One region of the Streptomyces sp. NPDC047841 genome, then DNA from elsewhere that is predicted to be linked to it. Evidence: riboswitches for the same ligand, from Rfam matches in the RefSeq annotation. Region 1 holds a riboswitch; the other holds the start of a gene.
What was found. A riboswitch is a leader RNA that binds a small molecule or an ion and turns the genes downstream of it on or off. The one in region 1 is predicted to bind glycine.

Region 1 (10,322 bases):
TCACCGCTCACAGACGGGCGCAGGCACGACTGCCGCGGCCCAAGCCCCGGAAGATCGACCGTTGCCCCGAGCTGCGGGATTTCATCCAGGCCCGGTTGGACGAGAAATGGAGCCCCGAGCAGATCGCGCACATCCTTCGTCGCGATTTCCCGGACCGCCCGGAGATGCGTGTGACGCACGAGTCGATCTACCGAGCCCTGTATGCCCAGGCCAGGACCGGCCTGATGCGGGAGGTCTCACGGCGCCTGCGGACGGGCCGAAGCACGCGCAAGCGGCGCCGCCGGCCGAATCAGAGGACCCCTCGGTTCACTCACCCGATGGTCCTGATCAGTCAGCGGCCCGCCGAAGCCAACGACCGCCACGTCCCGGGGCACTGGGAAGGTGACCTGATCGTCGGCGCGAAGAACGGCTCAGCGATCGGCACTCTGGTCGAACGCAGCACCCGCTACACGCTGCTGGTGCACCTTCCGAACGGGTCCTCTCCCGGGTTCTTCCGGAGAGCGCTGCTCGATGCCGTCAGCGGCCTCCCGGCCAACCTCAAGCGATCCCTGACCTGGGACCAAGGGTCGGAGATGGCGCATCACTACGCGTTCTCGACGGCTTCCGGAATCCCGGTCTACTTCTGGGAGCCCCACACAGCCCTTGGCAGCGAGGCACGAACGAGAACACGAACGGCCTGCTGCGGCAGTACTTCCCGAAGGGGACGGATCTTTCCAAGTACGCCAGGGAGGACCTGGAGGCCGCTGCGGCCGAGTTGAACCGCAGGCCCCGGAAGACGCTCGGCTGGGACACCCCAGCCGAGCGCTTCGCCGGGCTCCTGATGAACGATCCCAACACTCGTGTTGCGACGATTTGTTGAATCCGCCGTTCCGGGCGGGGCCTTCGTCAGCGGTTCGCTCAGTCCTCGTAGGCGTCCAGCGGCGGGCAGGAGCACACCAGGTTGCGGTCGCCGTAGGCCTGGTCGATGCGGCGCACCGGCGGCCAGTACTTGTCGGCGGCCGAGACACCGGCCGGGAAGACGGCCTCCTCGCGGCTGTAGGCGTGCGTCCACTCACCGCCGAGCGCGGCGGCGGTGTGCGGGGCGTTGCGCAGCGGGTTGTCCTCGGCGGGCCACGCGCCCGAGCCGACCTTGTCGATCTCCTCGCGGATGGCGATCATCGCATCGCAGAAACGGTCCAGCTCGGCGAGGTCCTCGGACTCGGTCGGCTCGATCATCAGCGTGCCGGCCACCGGGAAGGACATGGTCGGCGCGTGGAAGCCGTAGTCGATCAGGCGCTTGGCCACGTCGTCCACGCTCACGCCGGTCGCCTTGGTCAGCGGGCGCAGGTCGATGATGCACTCGTGCGCCACGAGGCCGCCGGGACCGGTGTAGAGCACCGGGTAGTGCGGCTCCAGGCGCTTGGCGACGTAGTTCGCGGAGAGCACCGCGACCTGCGTGGCGCGCTTGAGGCCCTCGCCGCCCATCAGGCGGACGTACGCCCACGAGATCGGCAGGATGCCCGCGCTGCCCCACGGCGCGGCCGAGATCGGGCCCACGCCCGTCTCGGGGCCGGCCTCCGGCTGGAGCGGGTGGTTCGGCAGGTACGGCGCCAGGTGCGAGCGGACCGCGACCGGGCCGACGCCCGGACCGCCGCCGCCGTGCGGGATGCAGAACGTCTTGTGCAGGTTCAGGTGGGAGACGTCACCGCCGAAGTGGCCGGGCTTGGCGAGGCCGACGAGCGCGTTGAGGTTGGCCCCGTCGACGTACACCTGGCCGCCCGCCTCGTGCACCTGGGCGCAGATGTCGGCGACGTGCTCCTCGAACACCCCGTGCGTGGACGGGTAGGTGATCATCAGCACCGCCAGCTCGTCGCGGTACTGCTCGATCTTGGCGCGCAGGTCCTCGACGTCGATCTCGCCGTCCTCGGCGGTCTTGACGACGACGACCTTCATGCCGGCCATCACGGCGCTGGCCGCGTTGGTGCCGTGCGCGGAGGACGGGATCAGGCACACGGTCCGCTGCTCGTCGCCGTTGGCGCGGTGGTAGCCGCGTACGGCGAGCAGACCGGCCAGTTCGCCCTGGGAACCGGCGTTCGGCTGGAGGGAGACCTTGTCGTAGCCGGTGACCTCGGCGAGGCGGTCCTCCAGCTCGTGGATGAGCGTGAGATAGCCCTGGGCCTGCTCGGCGGGCGCGAAGGGGTGCAGCTGCCCGAACTCCGGCCAGGTGACCGGCTCCATCTCGGTGGTCGCGTTGAGCTTCATGGTGCAGGAGCCCAGCGGGATCATGCCGCGGTCGAGCGCGTAGTCGCGGTCGGCCAGCTTGCGCAGGTAGCGCAGCATCGCGGTCTCGGAGCGGTGCTGGTGGAAGACCGGGTGGGTGAGGTAGGCGTCCGTGCGCAGCAGCGCCTCGGGCAGGGTGTCCTCGGCGCCCCCGTCCAGCGCCTCGATGTCGCCCTCGACACCGAAGGCGGCGAAGACGGCGGCCAGCTGGGCCCGGTTGGTGGTCTCGTCGCAGGCCGCCGAGACGTGGTCGGCGTCGACGAGCCGCAGGTTGACCCCGTTCTCCCGGGCGGCGGCGACGACCGCGGCGGCCTGGCCGGGCACGCGCGCGGTGATCGTGTCGAAGTACGCGCCGTGGACGATCTCCACGCCGCCGGCCTTCAGGCCCTCGGCGAGGATCGTGGCGTACCGGTGCGTGCGCCGGGCGATGGTCCGCAGGCCCTCCGGCCCGTGGTAGACGGCGTACATGCCGGCCATCACGGCGAGCAGCACCTGGGCCGTGCAGATGTTGCTGGTGGCCTTCTCGCGGCGGATGTGCTGCTCACGGGTCTGCAGCGCCAGGCGGTAGGCCTTGTTGCCGTCGACGTCGACGGAGACGCCGACGAGCCGGCCGGGGAGGCTGCGGGCGAACTTCTCGTGCACGGCCATGTAGCCGGCGTGCGGGCCGCCGAAGCCCATCGGCACGCCGAAGCGCTGGGTCGTGCCGACGGCGATGTCCGCCCCGAGCTCGCCCGGCGAGGTCAGCAGGGTCAGCGCGAGCAGGTCGGCGGCGACCGTGACCAGGGCGCCCAGCTCGTGCGCCTGGTCGATGAGGGGCTTGATGTCCCGTACGGCACCCGAGGCACCCGGGTACTGGATCAGCACGCCGTTGATCTCGCGTTCGGCGATGTCCGCCGGGATGCCGTCGCCGAGGTCGGCCACGACGACCTCGACGCCGGTCGGCTCGGCGCGGGTCTCGATCACCGCGATGGTCTGCGGCAGCGCGTCCGCGTCGACCAGGAACAGCCCCTTCTTGTTCTTGCCCATGCGCCGGGACAGCGCCATGGCCTCGGCGGCGGCGGTGCCCTCGTCCAGCAGGGAGGCGCCGGAGGTGGGCAGGCCGGTCAGATCGGCGACCATCGTCTGGAAGTTCAGCAGGGCCTCCAGGCGGCCCTGGGAGATCTCCGGCTGGTACGGCGTGTACGCCGTGTACCAGGCCGGGTTCTCCATGACGTTGCGCAGGACGACGGGCGGCGTGAAGGTGCCGTAGTAGCCCAGGCCGATCATGGAGCCGAGGACCTGGTTGCGGTCGGCGAGCGAGCGCAGCTCGGCGAGCACCTCGGCCTCGGTACGCGCGCCCGGCAGGTCCAGGGCATCGGCGTTCTTGATCACATCCGGCACCGCCGCGGCGGTCAGCTCGTCGAGCGAGCCGTAGCCGGCCTGCGCGAGCATCTTGGCCCGCGCCTCCTGGTCGGGCCCGATGTGGCGCTGCTCGAACGGGGTGCCCGCTTCGAGTTCGGAGAGCGGAATGCGATGGGCGGTCATTGCGGAGGCCTCCTGGTCTGACGCGACCTGCGAGGGGCACCACGGCGCGGGCACCCCGACGGCCTCCCCCTCTGTCATCTCGACCTGAGAGCTTCACCGGACGCCCGCGGGCACCGGCTTTCCCCGTCGGTGAGGGCGGAAGCCGTCGACATCCGCCCTGCTTTCCAGAGTGACCTCGTCCGTGCGGTACGTGAGCCTGAGAGATTCCGGGGAGGATTTGCTCCTTCGGCGCCTCCGAGGTGGTCGGAGGACTCTCCCGCACGGGGTCAGCAGCCGCTGTCAGCCTACCAGCGAGGTCAACGCCGGGGTCTTCGAGTGGCCGCCTCCTTGAATGTGCTCTTTCGTAGTGCTTACGGATGAGGTGCGACCACGTGGAGGGAGAGGAACCGTGCAGACCGACATCGATCCACGCAACCTGATCGGCCGCAAGGCGTTCGACCGCAACGGCACCAAGATCGGCACCATCGACGAGGTGTACCTGGACGACGCGACCGGCGTGCCCGAGTGGGCCGCCATACGCACCGGCCTGTTCTCCCGCGACGCCTTCGTGCCCCTGGAGCCCAGCGAACTGGTCGACGACACCCTGCACGTCCCCTTCGAGCGCGCCCTGATCAAGGACGCCCCCGACTTCGGCGTGGGCCGCCACCTCTCCCCCGAACAGGAACTGCAGCTCTACCACCACTACGGCCTCGACGTGGCCCCACCCCCCAAGGTCCCGGACCGCGACTTCGGCAAGCTGGCGGGGTCGGAGGAGCCCTGACCCGCGGTTCCTTCCGGGGTCCGGGCCGGAGCCCCGCCGTGCGGGTCGCTGCTCGGCGGCCCCGGACGGCCGGGCGGGCCGGGCTCCGTGACCAGCGGCAACGGTTCGGCGCCCGCCAGCGCGGGATCGTCGACGAAGAACGTCCGCACCCGCCCCGGAGCGGACTGGGGCGTCTCGAACCGCACGGTCACCCGCCCCAGCCCGCTCCCCTGCACCCATCCGTGCCCGTACTCCGTATGGCGCACGTCCTGCCCGGCCCGCCACTCCCGCTCGACGGGCTCCGCCCGCTCCACGACGGCCTCCACCGCACCCTTCTCCGGCTCCTCCGCCACGGGCACCGGGCTCGCCTGCGCGAACAGGTCCTCCTGCGTGTAGTCGGCGAGCCCGGACACCCCCACCCCGAGCAGCCGCACCCCGCCCGTGGTGTCCACGGAGTCCAGCAGCCGCGCCGCCGCCTCGCGGATGACCACGGGGTCGTCGGTGGGCCCCCTCAGCGTCTCGGAGCGGGTCAGGGTGGAGAAGTCGTACCGCCGCACCTTCAGCACGATGGTCCGCCCCGACAGCCCGGCCTCGCGCAGCCGCCCTACACACCGGTCGGCCAGCCGCCGCACCTCCAGGCCGACCCGCAGCCGGTCGTGGATGTCCACGTCGTACGTGTCCTCCACGGACACCGACTTAGCCTCCCGCTCGGCCACCACGGGCCGCTCGTCCCGCGCCAGCGCCATGGCGTACAGCGCCTGACCGTGCGCCTTGCCGAGCAGCCGGACCAACTCGTCCTCGCCGGCCTCCGCCAGCTCCTCCACCGTGGTGATCCCGGCCCGGCGCAGATGGTCCCCGGTCGCCGGTCCGACGCCCGGCAGGGTGCGCACCGGCAACGGTGCCAGCAGCGCCCGCTCCGTGCCCGGCTCGATCAGCCGCAGGCCGTCCGGCTTCGCCTGCTCGGAGGCGATCTTCGCGAGCATCTTGGAGGCGGCGAGTCCCACCGACCCGGTGAGCCCGGTGACCGCCCGGATGTCCGCGCGCAGCTTCTCCCCCGTCCGTCGCGCCGACTCCCCGTCCCAGGCCATTGCCCCGGCCTCCAGGTCCACGAACGCCTCGTCCAGGCTCAGCGGCTCGACCAGCGGTGACAGCTCCCGCAGCAGCGCCATCACCTGGTCGCTGATCGTCCGGTACAGGGTGAAGCGCGGCAGCAGGTACGCCGCGTTGGGAGCCAGCCGGCGCGCCTGGGCCATGGGCATCGCCGAGTGGACCCCGAACACCCGTGCCTCGTACGACGCGGTCGCCACCACCCCGCGCGGTCCGAGCCCGCCCACGACCACCGCTTTCCCGCGCAGGCTCGGCTTGGACGCCTGCTCCACCGAGGCGTAGAAGGCATCCATGTCGAGATGCAGGATCGTGGGCGCGTTTCTCACATCCCCGATGCTGCACCACGGCACTGACAATCCGGGGGCCTGGGAACCCCGGGATTGGTCCGGCGGTCGGACTCGGCGTCAGACCGCCCGGTTGCGGCGCCGCGCCAGCTCGTCCGCCGGGTTGTGCCCGACCAGGGTCTCGCCCGTGTCGATGCGCTCGCCGTGCAGCTGGGAGAGGGCGCTTTCCACGTCCCGCCACACCACGCCGACAGCGATGCCGAAGATCCCCTGACCGCCCTGGAGCAGGGCGTGGACCTCGTCCGGCGAGGTGCACTCGTACACGGTGGCGCCGTCGCTCATCAGGGTCATCCGCTCCAGGTCACGGAAACCGCGTTCCCTGAGGTGCTGGACGGCCGTGCGGATGTTCTGCAGGGACACCCCGGTGTCCAGGAACCGCTTCACGATCTTCAGGACGACGACGTCCCGGAAGCTGTACAGACGCTGGGTGCCCGACCCGTAGGCGGGCCGGACGCTGGGCTCGACCAGACCGGTGCGCGCCCAGTAGTCGAGCTGCCGGTAGGTGATGCCGGCAGCCGCGCAGGCCGTGGGCCCGCGGTAGCCGATCTCCTCGGACGCCATGGACGCCACCCCTCCGCCGTTCGGCACCGCCGTCGGCAGCTGCGGAGCCTGCTCCACCGCGCTGCCGGGATGGGCATGACCCCCGCCGGATCGCGGCCGCGAGCTCGGGGGCGGGTACGGACCGCTCTCCCCGAAACCGCGTCCGGGGGCACCCCCAGCCGTACCGTCGCCGCTCGTTCTCACGCCGACCTCCGTCCTTGACCTGCCTTCTCGACGGTAGGCAGTCACCAGGGGTGCGTCAACGATCGCCACACTCGGCACGCCGAGTGATAATCACCCAAGGAGTGGTTTCCCGTGTCCCACCGCGGGGAAAGGCTAGCCGAATGCGCTGGCGGGGGGCCGTAGGACGCTCTCACTGGCCGGAGGCAATTGCCGGGGCGCGGACCGTGCCGGGCCGCCGTCCGCCCCGGCAACACCGGGGCGGACGGGCGGGTCCCGGGACTCACTGGCTGCTGGTGCCGAAGTCCTCGGGCGAGATCTGGTCGAGGAACTCGCGGAACTTCTCCACCTCGTCCTCCTGCTCGTCCGGAATGGCGATGCCGGCGTCGTCCAGCACCGTGTCACTGCCGTAGATCGGCGTTCCGGTGCGCAGGGCGAGCGCTATGGCATCGGAGGGGCGGGCGCTGACCTCGACCCCACTGGCGAACACCAGCTCCGCGTAGAAGACACCTTCCCGCAGATCGGTGATGCGCACTTCGGTCAGCTCCTGGCCGACGGCCTCCAGCACGTCCTTGAACAGGTCGTGGGTCAGCGGTCGCGCGGGGGCCATGCCCTGCTGGGCGAAGGCGATCGCCGTCGCCTCCCCCGGCCCGATCCAGATGGGGAGGTAACGATCGCCTCCCACTTCGCGCAGGAGCACGATCGGTTGGTTGGAGGGCATTTCGACCCGGACACCTACGACATCGAGCTCGTTCACACAGCAACCCTAGGCCGTGCCCGGGACGTTTGGGTAGTCGGGCCGGGAACAGGTGCCCGATCCGGCCGCTCCCCGGCCCGCCGTCTCAGGGCAGCCGGACGCCGAGAGCGGTCTTCACCAAGGCCGCGTGCAGCCTCACCGTCAGGGCCGCCAGCTCCTTCGTACGGGCCTCGGCGTGTGCCCTGGTCTGCGGGTTGCGGTGGCGCTTGAGCGGGGCCACCACCTGGTCGACCAGGCCCGCCTCCCGGTCGGCGGCGGCCTTCATCACCCGAAGGTGGCGCGGCTCGATCCCGAACCGGCCCAGCTCGGTGATGAGCGAGGCCACGGTGACGGCCTCGGCGTCGTACGCCCCGTCCTCCAGCGGAGCGAGGAGCCCGTAGGACTCCCACTCCTTCAGGTCGCTCTCGTCGATGTCCGCGGCGGCCAGCAGCTCGGACCTGCCGATCCTGGCCACCGTCGGCCCTTCCACGCGCGCGGGCGCCTCCTCCGCGGTGCGCTGGCGGCCCACCACGGGCAGCGGGACGGCCTCACCCCGCTCCATGGCGTCCAGATGCTCACGGATCACCTTGAGCGGCAGGTAGTGGTCCCGCTGCATCCGCAGGACGTGACCGAGGCGCTCGACGTCCCCGGCGCTGAACTTGCGGTACCCCGACGGGGTCCGCTGCGGCTCGATGAGTCCCTCCGACTCCAGGAAGCGGATCTTGGAGATGGTGACTTCGGGAAACTCGTCGCGCAGCACGTTCAGCACCGTGCCGATGCTCATCAGCCCACTGTCCCTGGCGGCGGTACCGCTTCCGGCACCGCCGCTCGGTGTTTGAAGCATGGACCTTCCCTGGGGGTCCCCCCGGACGTCGGTCCGGGGGCGGGTCAGATGCCCTGCCGGCTCGCGTAGAACACCAGCCGGTACTTGCCGATCTGCACCTCGTCGCCGTTCGACAGGGCGACCTGGTCGATGCGCTCCCGGTTGACGTACGTGCCGTTCAGGCTGCCCACGTCGGCCACCGTGAAGGAGCCGTCCGGGGAGCGCCGGAACTCCACGTGGCGCCGGGAGACGGTCACGTCGTCCAGGAAGATGTCGCTCTGCGGGTGCCGGCCGGCCGTGGTCAGGTCGCTGTCCAGCAGGAAGCGGCTGCCCGAGTTCGGCCCCCGGCGCACCACCAGCAGCGCCGAGCCCAACGGCAGCGCGTCCACCGCGGCCTGCGCCTCCGGGGAGAGCATCGGCAGCGGCGTCTGGCCGGTCGCCTCGGAGTCGTAGGCCTCCAGGCCCGAGATCGAGATCGTGGACGTCGTCTCGGAGGCCCGCTCGGGCGTCAGCCCGGGACGCAGCGGCGCCCCGCAGTTGGAGCAGAACCGGGCGTTCTGCGCGTTCCGGTTACCGCACCTCGTACATACCAGGACCGACATAGACGGATCCTCCTGCCGCGGCTGCCCCGCCGGGGCGTTGGACGCGTACGGGCCGGGGGCGAACCCTCCACCCGTACCTGAGGTTGACGGTTGCCCGAAACCTATGCCGCCGGACTGGGCAGGGTCAACAGACGCCGCGCCCTGACCTCCCGAAATGTCACCGCCCGGACCAGCGACCTGGTCCCGGAACAGCGGGCGCTGGCCCTCCGCGTCAGGCTGTGCGCGATGACGAGCGGTCGCGTTGTCGCTGCCCTCTCGCGCGCTCTTGCCGAACAACTTCGCAAACAACTTCACGGGCGATTCCCCTTGACCGAAACAGACCCGCCCGTGGGGCAGGACGAACCCTGATTGCCTACACCGGCCGAGCCGGACATTCTCACAACGTCCGTATCCACCAGACAGTTTCCACCACGCACCACCCCTTCGGTGCGCCGACCCCCCGCAACCTCATGCCCCTGCCGGACGGCCACCATGCACCGCCGGTTCACTGGGAGGACGACCGAGCGTAGTCAGGCCGCTTCGCCTGTCGCAAGGCATCCACGACGATCTTGTCCGACCGCTCGACGGTCACCGTGGCCTGCTCCTTCTCCAGAGTCTGCACCACGCCTCCCGGGATGTTCAGCGCGGGCTCGAGGTCCTGCGGCTTGCCGATGACCTTGAAACGATAGGGGGCGTTGATCTTGTTCCCGTCGACGCTCACGCTCTTGCCGGAGTCGGTGAAGTAGGTGCCGGCCACCACCCGCACCCCGTTGACCTCGATCGCCTCCGCACCGGCCGCGCGCAGCTCCTGGATCGCGTCGAGCAGCATGTCCGCCTGGACCGTCCCCTTCGTGTCCTCGATCGTCATGGTGATGCCGGGACCCTGCGCCGCCACGGTGCCCGCCAGGATGCCGAGTTGTCTCTCCTTCTCGGCGGTCTGCCGGCGCGCCTCCGCGGCCTGGTCGGAGCTGCTCTGCAACTCCTGACGCTGCTTGTCGAGTCCCTGCTTCTCGTCCTGAAGACGCTGAGTACGCGAATCCAGTTCATCGAGGATGCGCACAAGATCTTCTTGGCGGGCCCCGCGCAGCGCGCCGTCGCTGTCACTGTTGGACGCCACCTGCACGGCCAGGCCGAAACCCAGGCCGAACAGCAGCACCGCCACGATGAGTTGGGCACGCGTGAAGCGCGGCGGCCACAGCCCCTTGACGAGCCGCTGCCGGCCCGTCAACGGCTGCTGGGGCTCGCCGGCGGACGGCTGCCCGGCCTCGGGCGCGGGCGCGGGCACTTCCGCCGGCAGTTCCCTGCGCAACCGGTTCTCCGGCTGGTCGTCGCGGCCGTTGCCGCCGTTGCTGTCGTTCTGCTCGCTCATCGGTGTCACGCCCGGAACACGTGCCGCCGGATCGCCGCGGCGTTGGAGAAGATGCGGATACCCAGGACCACGACGACACCCGTGGACAGCTGCGCGCCCACGCCCAACTTGTCACCGAGG
Region 2 (10,322 bases), on a different contig from region 1:
ATCTCACCGGACATCTGCACGTTCTTGCCGCGGGTGCCGAGCCGGTGCAGGCCCATGATGGCCTGCGAGGTGACGGACTTGCCGGAGCCGGACTCGCCCACGATGGCGAGGGTCTTGCCCTTCTCCAGCGAGAAGCTGAGCCCGTCGACGGACTTCACCAGGCCGTCGTCGGTCGGGAAGTGCACCTTGAGGTCGCGGACCTCCAGGAAGGCTTCGGGCGCCTTGCCGGACTCGGTGGGCTCGCCCACCGCCGCGCCGGTCTTGGAGAGTTCGGTCACGAGAGCCTCACCCGCGGGTCGGCGGCGGCGTAGAGCACGTCCACCACGAGATTTGCGATCACGACGAAGAAGGCGGCGAGCAGCGTCACGCCGAGGATCTTGGGCAGGTCGTTGTCGGTGATGCCCTGGACCGCGTACTGACCGACGCCGCCCAGCGAGAAGACGCTCTCGGTGATCACGGCGCCGCCGAGCAGCAGACCGAGGTCCATGCCGAACACGGTGATGATCGGGGTGAGGGCCGCGCGCAGTCCGTGCCGGACCACGACGTTGCGCTCGCGCAGACCCTTGGCGCGGGCCGTGCGGATGAAGTCCTCGTTCATCGTCTCCAGCATGCCCGAGCGGGTGAGCCGCGCGTAGATGGCGGAGTACAGCAGCGCCAGCGAACACCAGGCTGGGAACAGGGTGTTGGCCCACTGCTCGGGGTTCTCGGTGAACGGGACGTAGTCGCGTCCGAAGATCGGCCAGTTGAAGACGAAGAGCAGGATCGCCAGGTTCCCCGTGAAGAACATGGGCAGCGAGACGCCGGCGAGCGCGATGCCCATGAAGGTGCGGTCGAAGACCGAGCGTGGCTTCAGCGCGGAGATGACACCGATGACCACACCCGAGACGAGCCACAGCACGGCGGCGCCCGCGGCCAGCGACAGGGTGATCGGAATGCGCTGGGTGAGCTGCGGCCAGACCGCGACGTGGTCCTTGAAGGAGTAGCCGAAGCAGGGTACGTCGCAGTGCACCGTGGTGGGCCCGAGGTTGTAGTCGGCGCCGGCCACGATCCCCTTGATGAAGTGCCAGTACTGGACGTAGACGGGCTGGTCCAGACCGAGGTTGTGCTTGACCGCGACGATGTCCGCCTTCGACGGGCTCTTGCCGATGTACTGCTGCGCCAGCTGGTCCGCTGTCTGGCCGGCGAGCCGTGGCAGCAGGAAGAAGATGGCAAAGGTGACCGCGGAGACGACCAGCAGCAGGATCACTGCCGCGAACGTCCGGCGGAGGATGTACGAGATCACGGGGATCGGCGCTGGTGCCCGCGGGCCGCGAAGCCCGCGGGCACCAATGCCTTCACCTGCCTTCCGGGGCTGCTACTTCGACGCGACGCCGATGTTGAGGTAGTCGTACTGACCGCTGAAGGCCGCCGTGGAAACCAGGTTGGTGTAGTTCTGCGGGCGGGCCAGCAGGACCTTGAAGTAGGTCAGCGGGACGAGCACGGCGTCGTCCATGGCCTTCTTGTCGATCTGCGTGTAGAGGCTGTTGCGCTCGTTGGTGTCCTGAGTGCCGATCGCCTTGGACAGCTGGGCGTTGACGTCCTTGTTGTCGTACTGCGACAGGTTGGTGTTACCGGACTGGCTGATCGCCTTGCCGTTCAGGATCTGCTGCAGGAAGCCGTAGCCGGAGGGCCAGTCGGCGCCCCACTGCATCATCTCCAGGCCGATGTTCTGCTTCTTGGTGAACTTCGGCACGCCGGCGTAGTCCGTGAAGTACTTGCCGGACGGGTACTGCTTGAGGGTGGCGTTGATGCCGACCTTCTTCAGCGAGTTGATGATCGCCGTGGCGGCGTCGATCTCCTGCGGACGGTCCGAACGGGCCGAGATGTTCGTCGAGATCGAGGACTTGCCGCAGGCCTTCAGCTGCTGCTTGGCCTTGGCCGCGTCACCCTTGCTGTCCGTGGTGGCGTAGACGTCGGACTTGGCGTAGCCCGGGATGTCCGGCGGGAGGACCGTGGAGGCGATCTCACCGCGGATCGGGCCGCCCTCGGCGGTCTGCACCGAGACCTTGTCGATGGCGTACTGGACGGCCTTGCGGCACTCGGCCTTGTCGAACGGCGCGACCTGGGTGTTGATCGCCATGTAGACCAGGCGGCCACCGTAGGTGTTGTCCGTGTTGGCCTTCTTCGACGGGTCGGTGATGACCTGGGCCTGCGTCGCGGCCTGGACGCCCGTGCCGCCGAGGTCGATCGCGTTGCCCGCGAGGACGTCCTTGTCGATCGTCTCCGGGTTGACCTTCAGCTTGACGACGATCTTGTCCGGCAGCTGCTTGCGCAGCGGGTCCGTCTTCGCGTCCCAGTTCTCGTTGCGGACGAGGACGGCCTGCTGGCCCTCCGCGTAGCTCTGGAACTTGTACGAGCCCGAGGAGACGATGTGCTTGACGTAGTCGACGCCCGTGTCCTTCGCCTTGGGCACCGGGGCCGTCTGCGGGGCGGCGACCAGGTAGTCGAACTCCTGGAAGGCCTGCTTCAGGTGGAAGACGATCGTGGTGTCGTCCGGGGTCTGGATGGAGGACAGGCCCTTGTCGCTCTTGTCCTTGTACGGGCCCTTGTACTTGTCGCCGCCGGCCAGGAACTGCTGGAAGTAGTTCGGGCCGAGGGAGAGCACGTCACGCGCGAAGTTCGAGCGCTCGACGGCGTACTTGACGTCCTTCGAGGTGATCGGCGAGCCGTCCTCGTACTTCAGGCCCGAACGCAGCTTGTACGTCCAGGTCTTGCCGCCGTCGCTCGGGACGCCCTTGCTCGCGGCGAGGTCCGGGACGAGGGTGTTGCCCTCCTGGCCGGCGCCCGGCTTGAAGGTCATCAGCGGGCGGGCCCACAGCCGGCTGAGGTTGTACATGTACGCGTAGTACGTGTTGCCCGGGTCGAACGAGTCCGGGACGTCGGACAGCTCGTAGGTGAGCGTGCCGCCCTTCTTGTCGGACGCGTTGACGACGCCCTTGGTCGCGGCGTTGGCCCCGGCCGACTTGGTGCCGTTCTCGTTCTTGTTGTCATCGGCCTTGCTGCAACCTGCAAGAAGCAGGCTGGCGGAGCCGATGGCCGCGATCGCGGCCAGCGCTGACCTTCGCATGATGGGCGCTTTCCCCTCCATTGATCGGAAAAATTTACGGGCTCTCCGCGGCAGGCGTCAGCGGCTGCGCGGGTCGAGAGCGTCGCGGAGACCGTCACCCAGCAGGTTGAACGCCAGGACGGTGATGAAGATGGCGAGACCAGGGACGATCATGAACATCGGGTCGACCTGGTAGAAGTTGACCGCCTCCCGGAGCATGCCGCCCCAGGACGCCTGCGGGGGCTGGATGCCGACGCCGAGGAAGCTCAGGGACGCCTCGAAGAGGATGTTGGTCGGGATGAGCAGCGTCGAGTAGACGATGATCGGGCCGACCAGGTTGGGCATCAGCTCCCGGAACAGGATGTACGGGGCCTTGGCGCCCATGCCCCGGGAGGCGTCGACGAACTCGCGCTCGCGCAGGGCGAGGGTCTGGCCCCGGACGATCCGGCCCAGGTACGGCCAGTTGAAGAAGCCGATGACGAAGATCAGCACGCTCAGGTGGAGCGGCAGACCGTCCAGGCCGAACGCGCCGCCCTGGAGGGTGGCGGAGATGGAGATGGCGAACAGCAGGAGGGGGAAGGCGAGGAACGTGTCCATCAGCCGGCTGATGATCGAGTCAACCCGTCCGCCGTAGTAGCCCGCGATCACGCCCATGATGGCGCCGATCACGTTGGACAGGACCGTGGCGCCGAAGGCGACCACCAGCGACACCCAGGAGCCCTCCAGGACGCGGGTGGCGATGTCCCGGCCGAACTTCGGGTCCACGCCGAGCGGATGATCCGCGCTGATGCCGCCGAAGCTGCCCTTCGGCAGCGAGGTGTCCGGGCTGATCAGGTCCTGGTTGAAGGCGTTGGGGTCGAGCCCGAACGCGGCCTGGATGGGGCGCGAGAGGATCGCGACGAGGATCAGCAGGACGACGATGACGCCGCCCGCGACGGCGACCTTGTCCTTCTTGAACCGGGTCCAGGCGATCTGGCCCAGGGAACGACCCTCGATCTGCCCCTTACCGGCACCCTCCAGCACAGCCTCCGGCTGTGCCTCGGCTGCCGCCCCGGTGGTCTCGATCGGTGCGGTCACGGTGAGCGACCCCTCTCGCCGGTGGTGACCGGCCTGAACTGCCGCGGATTGCGGCTTTGTCGACTTGCCATCGAGCATGAGGTCTCAACCTCATGTCTGAGTCGGGAGTCTTCAGCGTCTTCGCGATCACCCGCCAGAGCTGACGGCGAAAGTATGCGCAACCGTGATGCAGTCCAGGGGATTCCGTTATCCGATCAGTGGGTAACGGGCATCGGACGTGGGCCAGTTGGGACAGAACGGTGAATCTACGCGGTTCGGGGCGATCGGGCGATGTCTACGCGCGCAGAAGTGTGTCGCCCGTGTGAAATCTGCGACCCGGACTCAGAAAGCCTGCCGAGCCGTCCGGTTGTCAGTAACCGCCGTGCACGGGCGGGTAGCCGTACCCGCCGGCCGGGGCCTGCGGCGGGACCGGTGCCTGAAGCTGCGGCCGCGGCGCGGGGGCGTGTGCCTCGCGGTCGTAGAACGGGCGCGCGTTGGCCCGCATCCACATCACCACCGGGTCGTAGCCGTCCGTCATCGCGACCGTCGAGACCGGCAGCCCCTCCGGGACCGCTCCGATGGACTGCTGCATCATCGCGCGCACCGAGTCGACCGCGGCCGGCGAGGTTTCGTACACGTCCAGGCCGATGGCCAGATACGGCGCCCCGAGCGCGGGCTGGACCCAGGCGCGGCGCAGGGAGCGCAGCGCGGGGGTGCGGTGCGCGTTCTGCGCGAGCAGGGCGTAGAACTGCGGGATCTCGATGCCGGGCTCCGACAGGCGGAGCGGGCCGGCGGGCTGGCGGTCCAGGCCGGTGGCGATGCGGCGCAGATCCAGCCAGGGGATGCCGACACCGCCGCCCGGGGAGTGCGGATTGAGCCAGAGGCCGTAGTGGTCGGGGTAGAGGGTGCGGGCCACGTCCAGTCCGTCGACCACTTCGTACGAACGGTTCCAGCCGCTGGCCGACAGCTCCTGGGCGGAGGTGACGCAGGGGGCGTAGTGACAGCCGTCCACCTCCATGTCCCCGTACTGGGCGTCCGGGGAACCGGCCTGGCCGTGCCACAGGAGCATCCAGATCTGGCCGGAGGAGGGGGTGGCGAGGGCGCGGAGCAGGGCCTCGTAGGCGTCGTAGCGTCCCGGGGTGACCTGGCGCAGCATGTGCTCGACGCTGCCGCTGTGGCTCGCGCTCACCTGTTGTACCGGCCCTTCTACTCCGTGCCCCGCGTTTGGAGACAGCTTAAGCGCCCAGCGGCTCGGGGCCTTGGGTTCGTACGCGGGTGCGGGTCGTCCGTGGCCGGCCGCGCTCCGCGGCGGAGCCGCATACCGGATGCGGCCCCGCGCCCTCCGGGTGCGTTCAGTGGCCGTACTGGTAGAAGGGCCGGACGTTCGTCTTCAGCCAGTCGGAGACCGGGTCCTCGGCCACGTCCATGAGGATCAGGTTGACCGGCCACGTGACCGGGACCGTGCCGAGGGCCCGGCCGAGGGCGTCCAGGGGCAGGTTCCGGACGTCGCCCTCCCACTGGGAGAGTTCCACGCCCACGAACATCACCGGGTCGGCCGTCTCGATGACGGCCAGGCAGCGGCGGGCGGTGAGCACCACGCCGGTCCCCGCGAACTCGGCGGAGGCCGCCGCGAGGAAGTCGACCGGGTCGTCCTGCCAGTCGGGTTCGAACAGGCGGACCCGGCCGCCGGTGCCGGGCCCGTCGAGCGGGGTGCGGCCGGCGCGGCACAGCTCGGCCACGGCGTCGGGCGGCAGCGGGATGCCGACCACACCGCCCGGGTTCACCGCGATGCCCGCCTGCGGCGGCAGGCCGCGCGCGAACTCCACGGCGGGGGCGATGGTGTACGACATATGGGGACCGGTCGCCTGGCGCAGCTGCTCCTCGGAGCTGAACACCGGGACGTACACCTGGCCGTCGATCTCCAGCGTCGGCAGGTCCAGCGGGCCGCTGTGCGGGCCCCCGCCGTTGGGCAGCGGTATCCACAGGAAGCTGCGCCCGAGGACCTCGACGATCCGGCCGCCCGCCGAGGGGATGCCGAGGGAGGCCGACAGCACCTCCTCCAGCTCGTTGCCGGGCCAACCGCCGTGCGGGTGGGGGTGCGCCTGTGCCGGGAAGTCCGCGGGAACGTCCGCCGGGAAGTCCATGTGCCTACCGCCTGCTGGGAACCACTGCTGGGAGCAAGAAGGCTAGCGGGTGGCCGTGACGGTGCCTCACCGCGCGAAGCCGACCCGGCCGAGGACGTCCGCCGCGTCCCGGTCCAGCAGCACCGCCGCTCCGCAGCCGGCGGGCAGCTCCCCCTTCTCCACCGCGCGCAGCAGCCGGGCGGTGGTGCGGCGGTGGCGGCGGAAGGCGTAGCGGGAGACGCCCCGGCCGCGCTCGCGCTGGCCCGCCCGGGCGGTGTCGGGGCTGACGTCGAGGAGGAGCAGGTGCAGGGTGGCGCCGCGGCGCCGGGCCTCGCGGGCCAGCCAGGCGCGCACCCAGCGCTGGGTGCCGCAGTCGTGCACGACGACGCCCTCGCCGGTGCGCAGCGCCCTGCGCAGGGCGGCGTAGTGGGCGAGGCGGACCAGGGGGCGGTAGAGCGCGTAGGGGACGCGGCGGGGGGCGCGGGCGTCCCAGCGGTCGCGGGTGTCCTGGGAGTCGACGCGGTGGCCGGTGACCGCGCGGTGCATCAGGGTGGACTTGCCGCTGCCGGGCAGGCCGGTGATCACCACCAGGTCACCGGGGTCGAAGAGCAGGGCGTGCGGGCTGCGGCCCGCGCGGTCGCGCAGGTCGCGGACGACCGGGGCGGGACGGTCCGCGCGGCGGTCGCGGGCCGGGGCGGAGGGCTGTCCCGGCACCGCGATGCCGGCGTCGGCGGCGTAGGCCGATGTCCTGTTCACCGTGATCGTCCTCCCCAGGGGGCTCGGTCATCCCCATGCCCGTTCTGTGTAAAGAGAAGGTAATGGGCAACGGTAGGGGGTTCGTGTGCGTTCTGCCACAACCCGGTCACAAGGAGCACGCTCTGGATGGGCGGGGAGCGGCGTGCAATGATGTGCCCGCCAACTGCATACCGGCCGCTTGAATCCGCGCGGGAGAGTTCCCAGCCCCGGGCTGGGACGCCGAAGGAGCAAGTCCCTCCCTTGAATCTCTCAGGCCCCGTTACCGCGCGGGCGAGGCACATCTGAAAAGCGGGCCGCTGTGTCAGTGGCTCCACCCAAGGTGCAAGCCGTGGTCGTCCCCGTGGCGGTCGTGGCGAACCTCTCAGGTTCCGATGACAGATGGGGAGGAACGATCCTCGCCTGTCCGCTCGCCTTGGGAGACGACCGTCCGATGAGCAGCACTGAACTCCGCCACACCGCGCTCGATGCCGTGCATCGCGCGCTCGGTGCGACGATGACCGACTTCGCGGGCTGGGACATGCCCCTGCGCTACGGCTCCGAGCGCGACGAGCACCTCGCCGTGCGGACCAGGGCCGGTCTCTTCGACCTCTCCCACATGGGCGAGATCACCGTCACCGGCGAGCAGGCCGCCGCGTTCCTGAACCACGCCCTGGTCGGCAACATCGCCTCCGTCGGCGTCGGCCGCGCCCGCTACACGATGATCTGCCGGGCCGACGGCGGCATCCTGGACGACCTGATCGTCTACCGGCTCGCCGACACCGAGTACATGGTCGTGGCCAACGCCTCCAACGCCCAGGTCGTGCTGGACGCGCTGACCGAGCGCGCCGAGGGCTTCGACGCCGAGGTCCGCGACGACCGGGACGCCTACGCGCTGATCGCCGTGCAGGGCCCGGAGTCCCCCGGCATCCTGAAGTCCCTCACCGACGCCGACCTCGACGGCCTGAAGTACTACGCCGGCCTGCCGGGCACGGTCGCCGGCGTCCCGGCGCTGATCGCCCGCACGGGTTACACCGGCGAGGACGGCTTCGAGCTGTTCGTCGCGCCGGAGCACGCCGTCGAGCTGTGGCAGGCGCTGACCAAGGCGGGCGAGGGCGCGGGCCTGGTCCCGTGCGGGCTGTCCTGCCGGGACACGCTGCGCCTGGAGGCGGGCATGCCGCTGTACGGGCACGAACTGACCACCTCCCTCACCCCGTTCGACGCCGGGCTCGGCCGCGTGGTCAAGTTCGAGAAGGAGGGCGGCTTCGTCGGGCGCGAGGCGCTCGCCGAGGCCGCCGCCCGGGCCCAGGAGAACCCGCCGCGGGTCCTGGTCGGCCTGGTCGCCGAGGGCCGCCGGGTGCCGCGCGCCGGGTACGCCGTCGTCGCCGGCGGCAAGGTGATCGGAGAGGTCACCTCCGGCGCCCCCTCCCCCACTCTGGGCAAGCCGATCGCCATGGCCTACGTCGACGCGGCGCACGCGGCGCCGGGCGCCGAGGGCGTCGGCGTGGACATCCGGGGCACCCACGAGCCGTACCAGGTCGTGGCGCTGCCGTTCTACAAGCGCCGGAAGTAGACACTGGGCGCGGTCGCGCCCGCCGGGGACCCCGGTCCCGTGGCCGGGGCGTGACGCTGCGCACATTCGCCCGCTCACCAGCGGTTTTCGCAGTCCCCCGTCATCAGCACCCTCGCGTGTACAGGAGAATTCAGGCCATGAGCAACCCCCAGCAGCTGCGCTACAGCAAGGAGCACGAGTGGCTGTCGGCCGCCGAGGACGGCGTCGCGACGGTCGGCATCACGGAGCACGCGGCCAACGCGCTCGGTGACGTCGTCTTCGTCCAGCTCCCCGAGGTCGGCTCTACGGTGTCCGCGGGCGAGACCTGCGGCGAGCTGGAGTCGACGAAGTCGGTGTCCGACCTGTACTCGCCGGTCAGCGGTGAGGTCACCGAGGTCAACGAGGACGTCGTCAACGACCCGTCGCTGGTGAACTCCGCCCCCTTCGAGGGTGGCTGGCTGTTCAAGGTGCGCGTCGCGGAGGAGCCGGCCGACCTGCTCTCCGCCGACGAGTACACCGCCTTTTCCGCCGGCTGAGGAGTCGTAGCCGTATGACTGTCCTGAACACGCCCCTGCACGAGCTGGACCCGGAGATCGCCGCCGCGGTCGACGCCGAGCTGCACCGCCAGCAGTCGACCCTGGAGATGATCGCCTCCGAGAACTTCGCGCCGCTCGCGGTGATGGAGGCGCAGGGCTCGGTCCTGACGAACAAGTACGCCGAGGGCTACCCGGGCCGCCGCTACTACGGCGGCTGCGAGCACGTCGACGTCGCCGAGCAGATCGCCATCGACCGGGTCAAGGAGCTGTTCGGCGCGGAGTACGCCAATGTGCAGCCCCACTCCGGCGCCTCCGCGAACCAGGCGGCCCTCTTCGCGCTGGCCCAGCCCGGGGACACCATCCTCGGCCTGGACCTGGCGCACGGCGGCCACCTGACCCACGGGATGCGGCTGAACTTCTCCGGCAAGCAGTTCGACGTGGTCGCCTACCACGTGGACGCCGAGACCGGCCTGGTCGACATGGCCGAGGTCGAGCGGCTCGCCAAGGAGCACCGCCCCAAGGTGATCATCGCGGGCTGGTCGGCGTACCCGCGGCAGCTGGACTTCGCCGGGTTCCGCCGGATCGCCGACGAGGCCGGCGCGTACCTGTGGGTCGACATGGCGCACTTCGCGGGCCTGGTCGCGGCCGGTCTGCACGAGAACCCGGTGCCGTACGCCGACGTGGTCACCTCCACCACCCACAAGACGCTGGGCGGACCCCGCGGCGGCATCATCCTCGCCAGGAAGGACTTCGCGAAGAAGCTGAATTCCTCCGTCTTCCCGGGCTTCCAGGGCGGCCCCCTGGAGCACGTGATCGCGGCCAAGGCGGTGTCCTTCAAGGTCGCGGCCTCGGAGGACTTCAAGGAGCGCCAGCGTCGTACGGTGGAGGGTGCCCGCATCCTCGCCGAGCGCCTGACGGCCCCGGACGCCCGCGAGGCCGGCGTGAACGTGCTGTCCGGCGGCACGGACGTGCACCTGATCCTGGTGGACCTGCGCGCGTCCGAGCTGGACGGGCAGCAGGCCGAGGACCGGCTCCACGAGGTCGGCATCACGGTCAACCGCAACGCCGTCCCGAACGACCCGCGGCCGCCGATGGTCACCTCGGGTCTGCGGATCGGCACGCCGGCCCTGGCGACCCGCGGCTTCACGGCCGAGGACTTCGCCGAGGTCGCGGACGTGATCGCGCAGGCGCTGAAGCCGTCCTACGACGCCGAGGCCCTGAAGGCGCGCGTGAAGGCG

Region 2: it holds a riboswitch for glycine, as region 1 does, so the genes downstream of both, gcvT (glycine cleavage system aminomethyltransferase GcvT) here and gcvP (aminomethyl-transferring glycine dehydrogenase) in region 1, are expected to answer to the same signal.

Annotation. Positions count from the first base shown of each region.
Region 1 covers NZ_JBEYRP010000062.1:3,095-13,416, forward strand. Annotated here, with positions in the region: partial or broken gene AB0947_RS41785 (IS30 family transposase) at 1-859, shown strand, start outside; gene gcvP (aminomethyl-transferring glycine dehydrogenase) at 898-3,783, opposite strand; glycine riboswitch at 3,958-4,052, opposite strand; gene AB0947_RS41795 (PRC-barrel domain-containing protein) at 4,172-4,543, shown strand; gene AB0947_RS41800 (DNA polymerase IV) at 4,465-5,955, opposite strand; gene AB0947_RS41805 (MerR family transcriptional regulator) at 6,034-6,717, opposite strand; gene AB0947_RS41810 (bifunctional nuclease family protein) at 6,977-7,450, opposite strand; gene AB0947_RS41815 (MerR family transcriptional regulator) at 7,536-8,273, opposite strand; gene AB0947_RS41820 (FHA domain-containing protein) at 8,318-9,148, opposite strand; gene AB0947_RS41825 (DUF881 domain-containing protein) at 9,339-10,202, opposite strand; gene AB0947_RS41830 (small basic family protein) at 10,208-10,322, opposite strand, start outside.
Region 2 covers NZ_JBEYRP010000022.1:38,688-49,009, reverse strand. Annotated here, with positions in the region: gene AB0947_RS31780 (ABC transporter ATP-binding protein) at 1-278, opposite strand, end outside; gene AB0947_RS31775 (ABC transporter permease) at 275-1,282, opposite strand; gene AB0947_RS31770 (ABC transporter substrate-binding protein) at 1,355-3,127, opposite strand; gene AB0947_RS31765 (ABC transporter permease) at 3,164-4,162, opposite strand; gene AB0947_RS31760 (enhanced serine sensitivity protein SseB C-terminal domain-containing protein) at 4,512-5,297, opposite strand; gene AB0947_RS31755 (enhanced serine sensitivity protein SseB) at 5,494-6,285, opposite strand; gene AB0947_RS31750 (AAA family ATPase) at 6,352-7,020, opposite strand; glycine riboswitch at 7,200-7,295, shown strand; gene gcvT (glycine cleavage system aminomethyltransferase GcvT) at 7,451-8,569, shown strand; gene gcvH (glycine cleavage system protein GcvH) at 8,707-9,084, shown strand; gene glyA (serine hydroxymethyltransferase) at 9,099-10,322, shown strand, end outside.